One region of the Kitasatospora sp. NPDC090091 genome, then DNA from elsewhere that is predicted to be linked to it. Evidence: riboswitches for the same ligand, from Rfam matches in the RefSeq annotation. Region 1 holds a riboswitch; the other holds the start of a gene.
What was found. A riboswitch is a leader RNA that binds a small molecule or an ion and turns the genes downstream of it on or off. The one in region 1 is predicted to bind cobalamin.

Region 1 (7,637 bases):
AGCACCGTCAGCGGGTCCACGTTGCGGTGGTCGGCCTCGAAGAGGATCTGGAAGGCCCGGGTACGGGCCTTGCTGCGTGCGGCCGACACTGACTTACTTCACCCGGCCGAGGTAGCTGCCGTCGCGGGTGTCGACCTTGACCTTCTCACCGGTGGTGATGAAGAGCGGCACCTGGATCTCGGCACCGGTCTCCAGGGTGGCCGGCTTGGTGCCACCGGTAGAGCGGTCGCCCTGGACGCCCGGCTCGGTCTCGGCGATGACCAGCTCGACCGCGGCCGGGAGCTCGATGTAGAGGACCGCGCCCTCGTTGGTGGCGACCAGGGCCTCGAAGCCCTCCAGGAGGTACTTGGCCGCGTCGCCGACGACGGCCGGCTCGATGGTCAGCTGGTCGTAGGTGTCCATGTCCATGAACACGAAGTTCTCGCCGTCCTTGTACGAGAACTGCATGCCGCGCTTGTCGACGTTGGCGGTCTCGACCTTGGTGCCCGCGTTGAAGGTCTTGTCGACGACCTTGCCGGTCAGGACCTCCTTGAGCTTGGTACGCACGAAGGCCGGGCCCTTGCCGGGCTTCACGTGCTGGAACTCGACGACGGACCAGAGCTTGCCGCCCTCCAGCTTGAGGACCATGCCGTTCTTGAGATCGTTCGTGGAAGCCACGGGCGCACTTACTCCTGGATATAGCTGTCAAGGAACCAAGGGGTGCGTCCTGCCGCCTGCGGCAGCCTCCCGGGCGGCCGCGGGTCACAGGGCGAGGAGCTCCTTGGTGGTGATGGTGAGCAGCTCGGGCCCGCCCTCTTCGAGGGGGCGGACGACGAGCGTGTCCTCGATCCGGACGCCGCCCCTGCCTGGGAGATGGACCCCCGGGCCGACGGTGACCGGTACGCGGCTGTCCAGTTTACCCATGTCCGAGGGGCCGAGGCGCGGCGCCTCCCGGATCTCCAGCCCGATGCCGTGGCCGACGGGGTGCGGCGAGCTCTCGGTGTGCCCGGCGGCCTGCAGGATCTCCCGTGCGGCCTGGTCGGGTACGTACTGCTCGACGCCCGGCCCGAGCGCCTCCCGGCCGGCCCGCTGGGCGCGGAACACCAGCCGGTGCAGCTCCACCTGCCAGGGCGCGGGGGCGGCGCCGATCACGAAGGTCCGGGCGGTGGAGACGCCGTACCCGCGGTACTGCGCGCCCAGCACCACGGTCAGGAAGTCGCCCTCCTCCACCCGCCGGTCGGTGGGCTGGTGGGCCTGCTGCCCGGAGTGGCTGCCGGTGCCGACCGACACCGGGAAGGCCGCCCGGTCCGCGCCGTGGTCGATCATCCGGCGCTCCAGCTCCATCGCCAGGTGCCGCTCGGTGCGGCCGACCAGGATCGACTCCAGCAGTTCACCGAGCGCCTGGTCGGCGATCTCGGCCGCGATCCGCAGGTCGGCGATCTCGTGCTCGTCCTTGACCACCCGCAGCCGCTCGACCGCCTGGGCGAGGTCGGCCAGCCGCACCCCCTCGGCCAGGCCGGCCACCGCGCGGTGCCGGCTGACGGTCAGGTCGTGCTCCTCCACCGCGAGGTCCGTCACCCGCAGCTTCGCCGCCGCGGCGGCGGCCGCCAGCGCGGTGTCCGCCCCGGCCGCCACCGGCACCCGGGTCACGTCCTCCACGATCAGGTGCTCGCCGGTGTCGTCCGGCGGCAGGTCGTCCGGCAGCGCCAGCAGCGCCCGCTCCCGGGTGAGCAGCAGCGTCGCACCGCACGGGGGGCACCCGGTCAGGTACCGCACGTTCGCCGCGCGGGTGATCAGCGCCGCGTCGGCCCCGGTCGCACTGCAGTGCTCCCTCAGCCGCTCCCGCCGGCCCGCGTACGCATCAGACATGGGTCGAGCCTACGGAGACCCACCCCGATCCGCCCGCCGAGCGCCCCCACCCGGGGCCCGGCGCGCGGCGCTCCCCCACCGGCGCGCGCCGGGCACGTGCGCCCACGGCGCTCCCTCCGCGACCCCACCTCGTCCCCACCCGGCTCCCCCGGGAATGGGCGGGGTGGGACGCGCGTTGTGATGCGATGCGCGAAAACGACTTCCATTTCGGTGTGCGGCCTCCGGCTGCCACCGGGACCGCCACCCCGGAGCGGCGACCCGCCGAGCCGGCCGACCCCAGGAGGACCACCCATGGCCCGCAGCGAACTGCGCCCGATCATCAAGCTCAGGTCCACGGCCGGGACCGGCTACACCTACGTGGCCCGCAAGAGCCGCCGCAACGACCCGGACCGGCTGGTGCTGCGCAAGTACGACCCGGTCGTGCGGCAGCACGTCGACTTCCGCGAGGAGCGCTGACCCCTGAACGCGACGGAGCCACCCCGGCCCCCGGGATGGCTCCGTCGTGGTGTTCGGCTCGTCCGGCTCGTTCGGCTCGTTCAGCGGCTTGATCGGCGCCCGCCGCCTACCGCGCCGCCTCCGGCGCGGTGGGCGCGTCCTCACCCTCGGCCGGCCCGGCGCCCGGCCTCACCGGCTGCGGGCTCCACTTCTGCTCGACCCCGGCGATCCGCCAGTACCCGATCGCCGCCGCCCAGACCACCACGAACAGCCCGACGATCGCGTAGCCGACGTTGTCCAGCGAGATGTCCGCGATCCAGCCGCTCACCGGGTCGGTCAGGTCCAGCTTCTCGTGCAGCACCCCGACCAGCTCGATGGTGCCGATGATGAAGGCGACCGCGATCGACAGGCCCGTGATGGTCAGGTTGTAGTACACCTTGCGCACCGGGTTGGAGAACGCCCACTGGTACGCGAAGTTCATGAACGTCCCGTCCAGGGTGTCGAACAGGCTCATCCCCGCCGCGAAGAGCAGCGGCAGGCAGACGATCGCGTACCAGGGCAGCCCGGAGGCCGCACCCGAGCCGGCCATCACCATCAGGGTCACCTCGGTCGCGGTGTCGAAGCCGAGCCCGAGCACCATGCCGACCGGGAACATCTGGCCCGGCCGGGTGATCGAGCGGGTCGCCCGGTTCAGGATGCGGGCCAGGAAGCCGCGCGAGTTGAGGTGCTCCTCCAGCTCCGCCTCGTCGAACCGCCCGGCCCGCATCGAGCGGAACACCTTGAGGATGCCGAACAGCGCCGCCAGGTTGAGCGCGCCGATGAGGTAGAGGAAGACGCCGGAGGCGGAGGTGCCGACCATCCCCAGCCACTGGTGGGTGGTGGACTCGTCGTCCATCAGCGTGTCGGCCAGCTGCGCGCCGCCCGCCACCATGGCGGCCATCAGGACCACCATCGAGGAGTGGCCGAGGGCGAACCAGAAGCCGACCGAGACCGGCCGCTTGCCGTCCGCCATCAGCTTGCGGGTGGTGTTGTCGATGACCGCGATGTGGTCGGCGTCGAAGGCGTGCCGCATGCCGAGGGTGTAGGCGGTGATGCCGAGGCCCACCCCGAAGACCTGGGTGCCGACCTCGTACTTCTCGGGGGCGACCAGGAAGATGAGCGTTCCGAACGCCACCACGTGCATGGCCAGGATCACCCCCATCAGCCCGGCCGTACGGACGGTGTCCTCGCGGCGCCACCGGAAGGTCGGCAGGGCGGACGGTGCCGCCGGGGCAGCGGCGGTTTCGGGCAGGGTCATCCTGGGATCACGCTCCAGCACCTCGTGGAATGACGTTCGTGAGATGCCGTGGCCGGTCTCCTGGCTGACGGGGCTTCCGTACCCGCCTTCCCAGGCGCGCGAGGCGCCCAGTGGCGTCATGGGTACGGACGATTCCCCCCGATCACAGTGGCGAGGGCCGCTCCGGACTCCGGACCCTGAGGGTCCGTCACCGGTCTTCCCGAACACCACGGCGGGCAACACCGTAGGCGGCCCGTGCACACCCTTGCAAGGCTGCGCACCTGCGCAGGTGTCAAGGATCACAGGGCCCGGGCTGCAAGAATGTCCGAATGCATCTCGTACCGGCCGACCGCGCGGGCCACCGCACCATCGACGGACACCGGGTCTGCGAGGCGATCGCCGCGATCGGCGACACCGGGCACGTCCGGTCCTTGGCCGAGCGGTTCTCGCTGCTCGCCGACCCCGGACGGCTCGCCCTGCTGCTCGCCCTCCACCGCGCCGGCCCGCTCGCCGTCACCGACCTCGCGGTTGCCACCGGCATGCGCGACCCCGCCGTCTCCCAGGCGCTGCGGCTCCTGAGGACGGCCGGCGTCGTCACCGGCGACAAGGACGGACGTGTCGTGCGCTACCGGCTCGTGGACGACGCCCTGCGCCCCCTCCTCAACACCTGCGCCGCCGCCCACCCATCCCCCACCGCCACCGCAGCGGGCTGAGAGTTCCTCGAACACCCTGCCGACCCGGGCCCGGATGCGTACGATCTTCGCGTGCTGATCCGCGCCGGGCGCCGTCCCCGTCCGTGGCCCGCCGACGACCGCTGGGACACCTGGCCGGTCAGGGCACGCGTCCTGGCGGTCTCCCGCACCCTCACCTCCGCCACCCGGGTCCTGGAAGTACTGAGCCTGCTGCGCGGTCGGCACGGCATCAGGTTCTACCTCACCGTCAACCCCGGCTCGGCCTTCGCCGCCGGTCTCGACGACCACCTCCGCGGTCTCCCCGGCTTCACCATCCTGACCTGGCAGGAAGCCACCCGGTACCGGTTCGACCTGGCGGTCGCCTGCGCCGTCCACTCCTCCATGCACCGACTGCACGCCCCGCTCGTCGTCCTGCCGCACGGCGCCGGGTACAACCGGCTGGTCCCGGAGTCCACCGGGGACACCATCAGCGCCGCGGGCCTGTCCCGCAACGAACTCACGCACCGGGGGCGGGTGTTCCCCGCCGTGGTCGGGCTCTCCCACCGGGAGCAGTTCCACCGTCTGGAGCGCTCCTGCCCCGAGGCGCTGCCGCGCGCCCGCGAGGTCGGCGACCTCTCCTACGACCGGATGCTGGTGAGCGCCGGTTCCCGGGACGCCTACCGCGCCGCCCTCGGCGCGGTCGACGGCCGACGCCTCGTCGTCGTCAGCTCCACCTGGAGCGCACACTCCCTGGCCGGCCGGGACCTCGATCTCCCGCTGCGGCTCGTGGGCCGGCTCCCCGCGGACGAGTACACCGTGGCCGCGGTCCTGCACCCCAACATCTGGGCCCGGCACGACCCTCAGAACCTGTTCGACGCCGCCGCCCGGTCCGGCCTGCGGCTGCTACCGCCCCACCAGGGCTGGCAGGCCGCGCTGGTCGCCGCGGACTGCCTGATCGGCGACCACGGCTCGGTCTCCTTCTACGGCGCCGCCCTGGAGCGCCCCACCCTGCTGGCCGCCACCGGAGCCGCCGAACTCGACCCGCACTCCCCCACCCACGCCTTCGGCCGGGCGGCGCCCGCGCTCGACCCGGCCGGCGACCTGCTCGCCCAGATCGAAGCCGCGATCGCCGACCACGACCCGGCCGCGCTGCGCGCCGTCACCGACCTTTCGCTGGGCCGGCGCGGCCGGTCCGCGGCGGTGCTGCGCGGCGTCCTCCACTCCTACCTGCCGGGAATCGACGAACCAGAGGGCGAACCCTGCCTGACGCCCTATCCCGCCCCCGTCCCATCGCCCGCGCCGGCACCCACCGCCTACCGCGTCACCGGCCACGTCACCGGAACCGAGGTGCGGCTGCGCCGATACCCCGTCGGCCCGGACCCCGACCCGGCCCGCGGATTCCTCTCGGTCAGTGCCGAGGAACCGCGGCCGGCGCTGCGGCGGAGCGCCGAGGTCCTGGCCCGGACCACCGTCCGGGCCGGACAGCCCGCCGAGCACTGGCTCGCCGCGACCGCCGCCGACCTGCCCGGCCTCAGCGTCGCCGTGGCCGCGCTCGGCGAGGCCCGGCACTTGCTCCGGCTGCGCACCGGCCTGCTGCTGGAGGCCCGGGCGGAAGCCGCCTGGGGCGCCCCCGCACCGCGCCTCGACCCGCTCCTGCTCGGCGCCGCCGTCGCACTCCGGCTCGCCGAGGGCGGCGAGCCGGCCGGCCTCGGCGAGCACGGCCTCACCCTCCGCACCGGCGGACACCGCACCCGCGTCACCTTCTGCCCCCGCCCGGAGTCCGCGTCCACTCGCTAGGGCCTGTCCGGCCGAACGGGCAACGCACTTCTACGTCTGCTGGCAGCGGGGGCACCAGAAGAGGTTGCGGGAGGCGTGTTCCTCGGTGCGGACGTCGGTGCCGCAGATCAGGCAGGGCATGGCGGCGCGGCGGTAGACGTAGACCTCGCCGCCGTGGTCGTCCACCCGTGGGGGGCGGCCCATCGCCTCGGGGGTGTGCTCGGGGCGGACGGTGTCGATCCGGCCCGCGCCGACGCCCTCGTGCATCAGGGCGACCAGGTCGGCCCAGATCGCGTCCCACTCGGCGCGGGTGAGGTCGCGGCCGGCGCGGTGCGGGTTGATGCCGTGGCGGAACAGCACCTCGGCCCGGTAGACGTTGCCGACGCCGGCCAGCACCTTCTGGTCCATCAGCAGCGCCGCGACCGTCGTCCGGCTGCCCGATATCCGCCGCCAGGCAGCGTCCGGGTCGGCGTCGGTGCGCAGCGGGTCCGGCCCGAGGCGGGCGGCGACGGCGGCCTTCTCGGCGCCGGTGATCAGCGCGCAGGTGTTGGGGCCGCGCAGGTCGGCGTAGGAGTCGTCGTTCGCCAGCCGCAGCCGGACCAGGCCGACCGGCTCGGGCGCGGCGCCCTCGCCGAAGGTGAGGCCGCCGTAGAGGCCGAGGTGGATGTGCACCCAGGCACCCCCCTCGAAGCCGAGGAAGAGGTGCTTGCCGGTGGCCTCGGCCCCGGTCAGCACCTGGCCGTCGACCAGCGCGGCGCCGTCGGCGAACCGGCCCTGGGGGCTGGAGGCGCGGACCGGGCGGCCGACGAAGGCCGTGCTGCTCTCGGCGGCGAGACGGTGGATGATGTGGCCTTCCGGCACGGGCGTCAGCTCCCCCGGGTGGTCGATCAGGACGCGTCCATCATCGCAGCCGGCACCGACACCGCCGCGGCGCCGGGACGGCCCCGGGCGGGCGGCCTCAGCGGACCGGGATGCCCATCAGCCGGGCCAGGATCGCCCGGTCCAGCTCGGCCGCGGTGGCGGCGACGTCAAGGTGGGAGTTGTCGATGATCGGCAGCCCGGAGTTGTACCAGCCGGCCATCCGGCCGTGGATCCGGGCCACCTCCTCGTCGCCGAGCCGGCGGTTGCCGCTGCGCCGGGCGTTGCGGCTGAGCACCGAGTCCAGGCTGGGCAGCAGCACGACCGGGATCATGCCGGGCCCGATGTGGCGCTTCCAGCCGCCGAGGCCGATGGCCGGGCGGTCGGGGAAGACGGCGTCGTCGATGATGCAGGAGATGCCGTTGGCGAGGTAGTTGCGGCAGGCGAAGCCGCAGGTGCGGCGGGCCAGCCGGTACTGGGCCTCGGAGGCGCTGTTCCAGCCGGACTGCGGGTTGGCGAAGCCCGACTGCACCCACTCCCGGACGTCGTCCAGGCTGATGTGGGCGGTGGGCGTCTGGCGCCGCTCGGCCCAGTGCCGGGCGACCGTGGTCTTGCCCGCGCCGGCCGGGCCGATCAGCAGCACGGCCAGGGGGCCGGTCGGCGCGTGCGGCTGCGGCGGGTGGGCGGGGAGCTGCACGGGCGCGCCGGAGGGCAGCAGGAAGTGCCCGGTGCCGCCGGCCGGCACGGGTGCCGGGGCGGGCGCCGCGGCAGCG
Region 2 (7,637 bases), on a different contig from region 1:
TCCGACCTTCTCGCCGGACAGCGTGCGGGCGCACAACACCACCCCGGGCGGCTCCGCCGCCACGCCCGAGCCGCCCCAGCCGCCGGCCGGCGGGGGAGGGGTCGGCGGTGGCACCGGCGGCACCTCCGGGGGGACGAGGGGCGGTTCCTCCGGTGGCTCGGGCTCGTCCGGTGGATCCGGTTCCTCCGGCGGCAGCGGCTCGGGTTCGAGCGGCAGCACCGGTGGCTCCGGTACCGCCGGCACCACCAACGGCTCCAGCACGTCCGGAGGCTCCGGCACGGGCCGGGGCCCGGCCCCCGCGAAGCCCACGACGGGCGGGGCCCGTCCGCCCGCGCCCGGCACGCCGCCGGCAAAGGGCACGGCCGAGACCCCGGAGGACGGCATTACCCCGCCGGGCGGGCCCGATTCCACACCCGTACCCGCCACACCGGTACCGGTCGAGGCACCCTCCGCGCAGCCGACCGACACGCCGTCGGCGACCCCGTCCGCCGAGGCGTCCGCGACCCCGACCGACCCCGGGAGCGGGTCGACCGCACACGCCGACGGCCCGCCGGTGGTGGACGCGGCTCCGGTGGCCGACGCCCCGCACGACTCCGGCTCCATGGTCCCCGCCGTGGTGGGGTCCGTCCTCGTGGTGGTCCTGGGCGCGGTCACCGTGATGACCGCGCGCCGTCGCCGCCGACAGGCCGAGTGATCCGGTGGCCCTGACCGACAAGCACGACGCCGGCTCCCCGCCCCCCGCCCCCGGGTGGGGCACGGGGGGCCGACGGAGCCCGCGGAACCTGCACCCGCTGGCCTGGTGGACGTGGGCGCTCGCGCTGGCGACCGCTGCCAGCCGCACCACCAACCCGCTGCTGCTCCTGCTCGTCCTCGCCGTGCTCGGGTACGTGGTCACCGCCCGCCGGACCGAGGCCCCGTGGGCGCGTGGCTTCACCTACTACCTGTGGGTGGCCCTGACCGTGGTGGCGATCCGGGTGGTCTTCCGCTGCATCTTCGCCACCGGCATCACCCCGCACGACCACCTGCTCTTCTCCCTGCCGCACATCCCCACGCCCGCCTGGTACGCGGGGATCCAAATCGGCGGACCGGTCTCCCTGGAGGCCACGCTCTCCGCGGCCTTCGACGGTCTGCGGCTGGCCTGCCTGATCTGCTGCATCGGCGCGGCCAACACCCTCGCCAACCCCAAGCGGGCCCTGCGTGTCCTGCCCGGTGCGCTGTACGAGCTGGGCGTCGCCGTCACGGTGTCGCTGAGCGTCGCGCCGCAGCTGGTGCAGAGCGTCCAACGCGTCGCCCGGGCGCGGCGGTTGCGTGCCGGGCAGCGCAAGGGCGTCCGCGCGTTGCGTGGCATCGTGGTGCCGGTCCTGGAGGACGCCCTGGAGCGTTCGCTGCACCTGGCCGCCGCGATGGACTCGCGCGGCTACGGGCGCTCCGGCACCGCCTCCCGTCGCTCCCGCCGGCTCACCGGTGCCCTGATGCTGCTCGGCATGTGCGGCCTCTGCGCCGGCGTGTACGGGCTCCTGGACGGGACGGCCCCCGCCGCGCTGGGACTGCCGGCCTTCCTCGCCGGCGCCGTGCTCTGTGTGGCGGGCCTGCTGCTGGGCGGGCGCCGGGTGCGACGCACCACCTACCGGCCGGACCGCTGGCGGGCGGCCGAATGGGGCGTCGCCGGCTGCGGCGTGGCCGCCGCCGTCCTGCTGTTCGCCACCGTCGGCTACGACGCCACCGAGCTCAACCCCTCCCTCTACCCGCTGACCTGGCCGACGCTGCCGCTCGTCCCGGTGCTCGCCCTGCTGCTGGCGGGCGCCGCCGGGATCGTCGCACCGCCGCCCGGCCGGACGCCCGAACCCGTCGCCCCGCCCGCGCAGCGCCCGGACGCCCGCACCGGCGGCAGCAGTCACAGCAACCGCACCGACCGCACGACCTCCGAGGTGAGCACGTGATCCGATTCGACCAGGTGAGTGTCGTGTACGACGGCAAGACCTCGCCCGTCCTGCGCGACGTCGACCTGCACGTCCCGGAGGGCGAGCTCTGCCTGGTGGTCGGTCGTACGGGCGTCGGCAAATCGACCCTGCTCGGTGCCGTCAACGGGCTGGTGCCGCACTTCACCGGCGGCACCCTGCGGGGCCGGGTGACCGTGGACGGCCGCGACACCGCCCACCACCCGCCTCGTGAACTCGCCGACGTGGTAGGCGTGGTGGGCCAGGACCCGCTGGCGGGCTTCGTCACCGACACGGTGGAGGAGGAGCTCGCCTACGTCATGGAGCAGTTGGCGATCCCCGCGGAGGTCATGCGCAAGCGCGTCGAGGAGACCCTCGACCTGCTGGGCCTGGCCGACCTGCGCCACCGCGCCCTGCACGAGCTCTCCGGCGGCCAGCAGCAGCGCGTAGCCATCGGCTCCGTCCTCACCGCCCACCCGCGCGTCCTGGTCCTGGACGAGCCGACCTCCGCCCTCGACCCGACCGCCGCCGAGGAGGTGCTCGCCGCCGTCACCCGGCTGGTGCACGACCTCGGCGTCACCGTCCTGCTCGCCGAGCACCGCCTGGAGCGCGTCGTCCAGTACGCCGACAGCGTCGCCTACCTGCCCGGCGACGGGACCGTCGTGCACGGCCCGCCCGCCGAGGTCTTCCGGGACACCGTGATCGCGCCGCCCGTGGTCGACCTCGGCCGGCTGGCCGGCTGGCAGCCGCTGCCGCTCTCGGTCCGGGACGCCCGCCGGGCGGCCGCTCCGCTGCGGGAGCGGCTGGCCGACCGCCCGGCACCGGCGCCGCGCCGCGAACCGGCCACCGGCGAGACCGTGCTCTCCGCCGAGCGGGTCGTGGTGCGCTACGGCCAGGTGGCCGCCGTCCGGGGCGTCGGGCTGGAGCTGCGCGCGGGCGAGGTCACGGCCCTGATGGGGCGCAACGGCTCCGGCAAGTCCTCACTCCTTTGGGCCCTCCAGGGCTCCGGTCCCAGGCAGGGCGGCAGCGTGAAGGTCGTCGCAGCCGAGGGCGGGAAGGCCGAGGACCCCAAGCGCCTCCCCGCGGCCCGGGCCCGGCAACTGGTCGGCCTCGTCCCGCAGACCCCCACCGACCTGCTGTACCTGGAGACGGTCGCCCAGGAGCTGGCCCAGAGCGACCTGGAGGCCGATCACGCCGCAGGGCCGACCGCCCGGCAGATCCTCGACCGGCTGGCCCCCGGCATCCCGGACGACATCCACCCCCGCGACCTCTCCGAGGGCCAGCAGCTGGCCCTCGTCCTGGCGATCCAACTGGCAGCCGCACCCAGGGTGGTGCTGCTGGACGAACCCACCCGCGGGCTGGACTACCAGGCCAAGGAAGCGCTCACCGGCATCGTCGACGCCCTCGCCGCCGAGGGCCGGACCGTCGTGGTCTCCACCCACGACGTCGAGTTCGTCGCCTCCGCCGCCGACCGGGTCGTCGTCATGGCCGAGGGCGAGATCGTCGCCGACGGCCCGACCTCCGAGGTCATCGTGGCCTCACCGACCTTCGCCCCGCAGACCGCCAAGATCCTCGCTCCCCTGCCGTACCTGACCACCAGGCAGGTCGCCGGGGCCCTCGAACCGGCGGAGGCCGCCCGATGACCGCCCTGCGCATCCCCGGCCGGGCCCGCATCGTCATCGCGCTGGCCGCCTTCATCGGCGTCGTCGCCTTCACCTGGCCGTTCGTCGTGGCCCCCGGGAAGTTCGGCTCGAACTACGCACCGCCGCTGATCTTCGGCGCCCTGCTGGTCCTGGTCCTCGCCGTCGTCATCGCGGAGATCGCGGCCGGCGGCATCGACGCCAAGGCTCTCGCCATGCTCGGCGTCCTGTCCGCCGTCAACGCCGGACTCCGCCCGCTCGGCGCCGGGACGGCCGGAGTGGAGACGGTCTTCTTCGTCCTCGTCCTGGCCGGCCGGGTCTTCGGCCTCGGCTTCGGCTTCACCCTCGGCTGCACCTCGCTGTTCGCCTCGGCCCTGCTGACCGGCGGCGTCGGCCCCTGGATGCCGTACCAGATGTTCGGCTGCGCCTTCGTGGGCATGCTAGCCGGACTGCTCCCACCGGCCCGCCGGCGCTGGGAGGTGCCGATGCTGGCCGTGTACGGGGCGTTCTCCGGTTACCTGTTCGGCTTCCTGCTCAACCTGTCCTTCTGGCCGTTCTCGACCGACCCGAACAGCTCCATCGCCTACCTGCCGGGCCTGCCCTTCACCGAACAGTGGCACCGCTACCTGTTGTTCGACCTGGCCACCTCGCTCGGCTGGGACACCGGCCGGGCCGTCACCACCTTCACGGCCGTACTGGTCGTCGGGCCGGCCGTCCTGACGGTCTTCCGCCGGGCCGCCCGGCGCGCCAACTTCGAACCCACGGTGCGCTTCGAGGCCGCGGACGGCTCCGACGTCCCTCCCGCTCCGGGGAACGCCGCGCGGCCGTCCGGTCCTGACGCCGACCCGGTCTCAGCATCCGGACGATTTGAGCGATTCGCTGTTCAGCTTCCGCCGTCCTGCCCCTAAGCTGGCGGTGCAGCTGGTTCGCCCTGTCCGCCAGGCAGGCGCGTCGCAAGAGGGAACCCGGTGGGAATCCGGGACTGCCCCGCAGCGGTGAGTGGGAACGACCGCCGTCATACGCACTGGGCCCGGGAGGGTCTGGGAAGCGACGGCCAGTAGGTGTCCGCCCTGGGACCAGGGCGGCCGTGCCCGCGAGTCCGAAGACCTGCCACTGCCCGTGCGCGACCGTTTCGCGCGCGGCAATCCGGTGACCTCGTGGGCGGGTCGGCGTTCATACCAGGCGGAGCTGCGTCCACGTGCGGGCGTCCGTCCGGTTCGTCACCCCTTCGCGCCTTCGTGCCGTCACCGGGCACCAAGAGGAATCAGGCTCGCGAAGGAGAGTCCCTTGACAGCGCAGTCCGCAGCCGCGGCGACCGTGGCCACCGTGTACGGCTACCCCCGGCAGGGCCGTAACCGGGAACTGAAGAAGGCGATCGAGGGGTACTGGAAGGGCACAGTCACCTCGGAGGCGCTGCTGACCGCCGCTGCCGGCCTGCGCCGGGAGAACTGGGCCCAGCTTGCCGAGTCCGGGGTCCAGGAGGTCCCGACCGGTGACTTCTCGCTCTACGACCACGTGCTGGACACCACCGTGGCCGTCGGCGCGATCCCGGCCCGCCACCGGGAGGCCGTCGAGGCCGACCCTCTGGACGGCTACTTCGCCATGGCGCGCGGCACCCAGGACGTCGCGCCACTGGAGATGACCAAGTGGTTCGACACCAACTACCACTACCTGGTGCCCGAGTTGGGCCCCGACACGGTGTTCGCCGCGAACCCGGCCAAGGCGGCCGCCGAGCTGCGCGAGGCCCTGGTTCTCGGCCACGCCGCCCGCCCGGTGCTGGTCGGCCCGATCACCTACCTGCTGCTCGCCAAGCCGGCGCCCGGCGTCGCGGCCGACTTCCAGCCGATCACCCTGCTGGACCGGCTGCTGCCCGTCTACGCCGAGTTGCTCGCCCACCTGCGGGCGGCGGGCGCCGCATGGGTCCAGCTGGACGAGCCCGCGCTCGTCCAGGACCGCACCCCGGCCGAACTGAACGCCGCCGCCCGCGCCTACCGCGAGCTGGGCGGCCTCACCGCCCGGCCGAAGCTGCTGGTGGCGAGCTACTTCGACCGCCTCGGCGAAGCCCTGCCGGTGCTCGCCAAGGCCCCGGTCGAGGGCCTGGCGCTGGACTTCACCGGCCCGGCCGCCGCCAACCTGGACGATCTCGCCGCAGTCGGGGGCCTGCCGGGCAAGCGCCTGGTCGCCGGGGTCGTCGACGGCCGGAACATCTGGATCAACGACCTCGGGAAGTCGCTGGCCACCCTCGCGACGCTGCTCGGTCTCGCCGACCGGGTCGACGTCGCGCCGTCCTGCTCCCTCCTGCACGTGCCGATCGACGCCGCGGCCGAGCGCGACGTCGACCCGCAGATCGCCCGCTGGCTCGCCTTCGCCAAGCAGAAGGCCGCCGAGGTCGCCCTGCTGGCCCGCGGGCTGCGGGAGGGTACTGGCGCGATCACCGCCGAACTCGCCGCCAACCGCGCCGACCTGGCCTCCCGCGCCACCTCCCCCATCACCCGTGACCCGGCCGTACGGGCCCGTGCGGCCGCCGTGGGCGCCGACGACACCCGCCGCGCCCAGGCCTACCCGCAGCGGGCCGAGGCCCAGCGCGCCCGGCTGGGCCTGCCGCTCCTTCCCACCACCACCATCGGCTCGTTCCCGCAGACCGCCGAACTGCGGCTCGCACGGGCCGACCTGACGGCGGGCCGGATCGACGCGGGGGCGTACCGGGAGCGGATGGAGGCCGAGGTCCGCGAGGTCATCGCCTACCAGGAGAAGGCCGGCCTGGACGTCCTCGTGCACGGCGAGCCCGAGCGCAACGACATGGTCCAGTACTTCGCCGAGCAGCTCACCGGCTACCTGGCCACCCGCCACGGCTGGGTCCAGTCCTACGGCACCAGGTACGTGCGGCCGCCGGTGCTGGCCGGGGACATCTCCCGCCCGCACCCGATGACGGTGGACTGGTTCCGCTACGCCCAGGGCCTCACCGACCGCCCGGTCAAGGGCATGCTCACCGGGCCGGTCACCATGCTCGCGTGGTCCTTCGTCCGCGACGACCAGCCGTTCGCCGACACCGCTCGCCAGGTCGCGCTCGCGCTGCGCGACGAGGTCGTCGACCTGGAGTCCGCCGGCGCCGCCGTCGTCCAGGTCGACGAGCCGGCCCTGCGCGAGACCCTGCCGCTGCGCGCCGCCGACCGCCCGGCCTACCTGGCGTGGGCCACCGAGGCCTTCCGCCTCGCCACCTCGGGGGTACGGGCGGACACCCAGATCCACACCCACATGTGCTACGCCGAGTTCGGCGCGATCATGACGGCCATCGACGACCTCGACGCAGACGTGATCTCGCTGGAGGCGACCCGCTCGCACATGGAGGTGGCCGGCGAGCTGGCCGAGGCGGGCTACCCGCGCGAGGTCGGGCCGGGTGTCTGGGACATCCACTCCCCGCGCGTGCCGAGCACCGAGGAGGCCGTCTCCCTGCTGCGCACCGGCCTCGCCGCGATCCCGGCCGAACGCCTGTGGGTCAACCCCGACTGCGGCCTGAAGACCCGCGGCTGGCCGGAGACCCGAGCCTCCCTGGACAGCCTGGTCGGCGCCGCCCGCCGCCTGAGGGAGGAACTGGCGGACTGACCCGAGGACGGTACGACCCGGCCGGGCACCGCACGCGTGCGGTGCCCGGCCGGTGGCTGCCCGAGCCGTCCCCGGGAAACGCGGGCAGCGCGACGCCCTGGAGCGCGCGGGTGGCGCGGTCTCCAGGGCATCGGGTCTGCCGGTGGCCGGTGGCCGGCGGCGGGAGGTACGGACGGGCCGTCAGGCCGCCGGGTGGGCGTGGAAGCCGCGGCCGGTCTTGCGGCCGAGCAGTCCGGCCTCGACCATGCGGGAGAGCAGCGGCGGGGGTGCGTACAGCGGTTCCTTGTACTCCTCGTACATGGAGTGGGCGATCGCCTCGACGGTGTCCAGGCCGATCAGGTCGGCGAGGGCGAGCGGGCCCATGGGGTGGGCGCAGCCGTAAACCATGCCGGCGTCGATGTCCTCCGGGCTGGCGTGCCCGGCCTCGGCCATCCGGACGGCGGCGAGCAGGTAGGGC

Region 2: another riboswitch for cobalamin. It lies ahead of metE (5-methyltetrahydropteroyltriglutamate--homocysteine S-methyltransferase); the one in region 1 lies ahead of ACIPSC_RS01945 (HoxN/HupN/NixA family nickel/cobalt transporter).

The regions. Positions count from the first base shown of each region.
Region 1 covers NZ_JBIVDY010000001.1:432,982-440,618, forward strand. Annotated here, with positions in the region: gene nusB (transcription antitermination factor NusB) at 1-89, opposite strand, end outside; gene efp (elongation factor P) at 94-657, opposite strand; gene ACIPSC_RS01935 (aminopeptidase P family protein) at 742-1,848, opposite strand; gene rpmG (50S ribosomal protein L33) at 2,140-2,304, shown strand; gene ACIPSC_RS01945 (HoxN/HupN/NixA family nickel/cobalt transporter) at 2,411-3,580, opposite strand; cobalamin riboswitch at 3,613-3,806, opposite strand; gene ACIPSC_RS01950 (ArsR/SmtB family transcription factor) at 3,889-4,272, shown strand; gene ACIPSC_RS01955 (hypothetical protein) at 4,324-6,027, shown strand; gene ACIPSC_RS01960 (Fpg/Nei family DNA glycosylase) at 6,058-6,867, opposite strand; gene ACIPSC_RS01965 (AAA family ATPase) at 6,965-7,637, opposite strand, start outside.
Region 2 covers NZ_JBIVDY010000003.1:347,251-354,887, reverse strand. Annotated here, with positions in the region: gene ACIPSC_RS07115 (hypothetical protein) at 1-694, shown strand, start outside; gene ACIPSC_RS07110 (CbiQ family ECF transporter T component) at 699-1,940, shown strand; gene ACIPSC_RS07105 (ABC transporter ATP-binding protein) at 1,937-3,580, shown strand; gene ACIPSC_RS07100 (ECF transporter S component) at 3,577-4,485, shown strand; cobalamin riboswitch at 4,483-4,707, shown strand; gene metE (5-methyltetrahydropteroyltriglutamate--homocysteine S-methyltransferase) at 4,865-7,180, shown strand; gene ACIPSC_RS07090 (3-hydroxybutyryl-CoA dehydrogenase) at 7,361-7,637, opposite strand, start outside.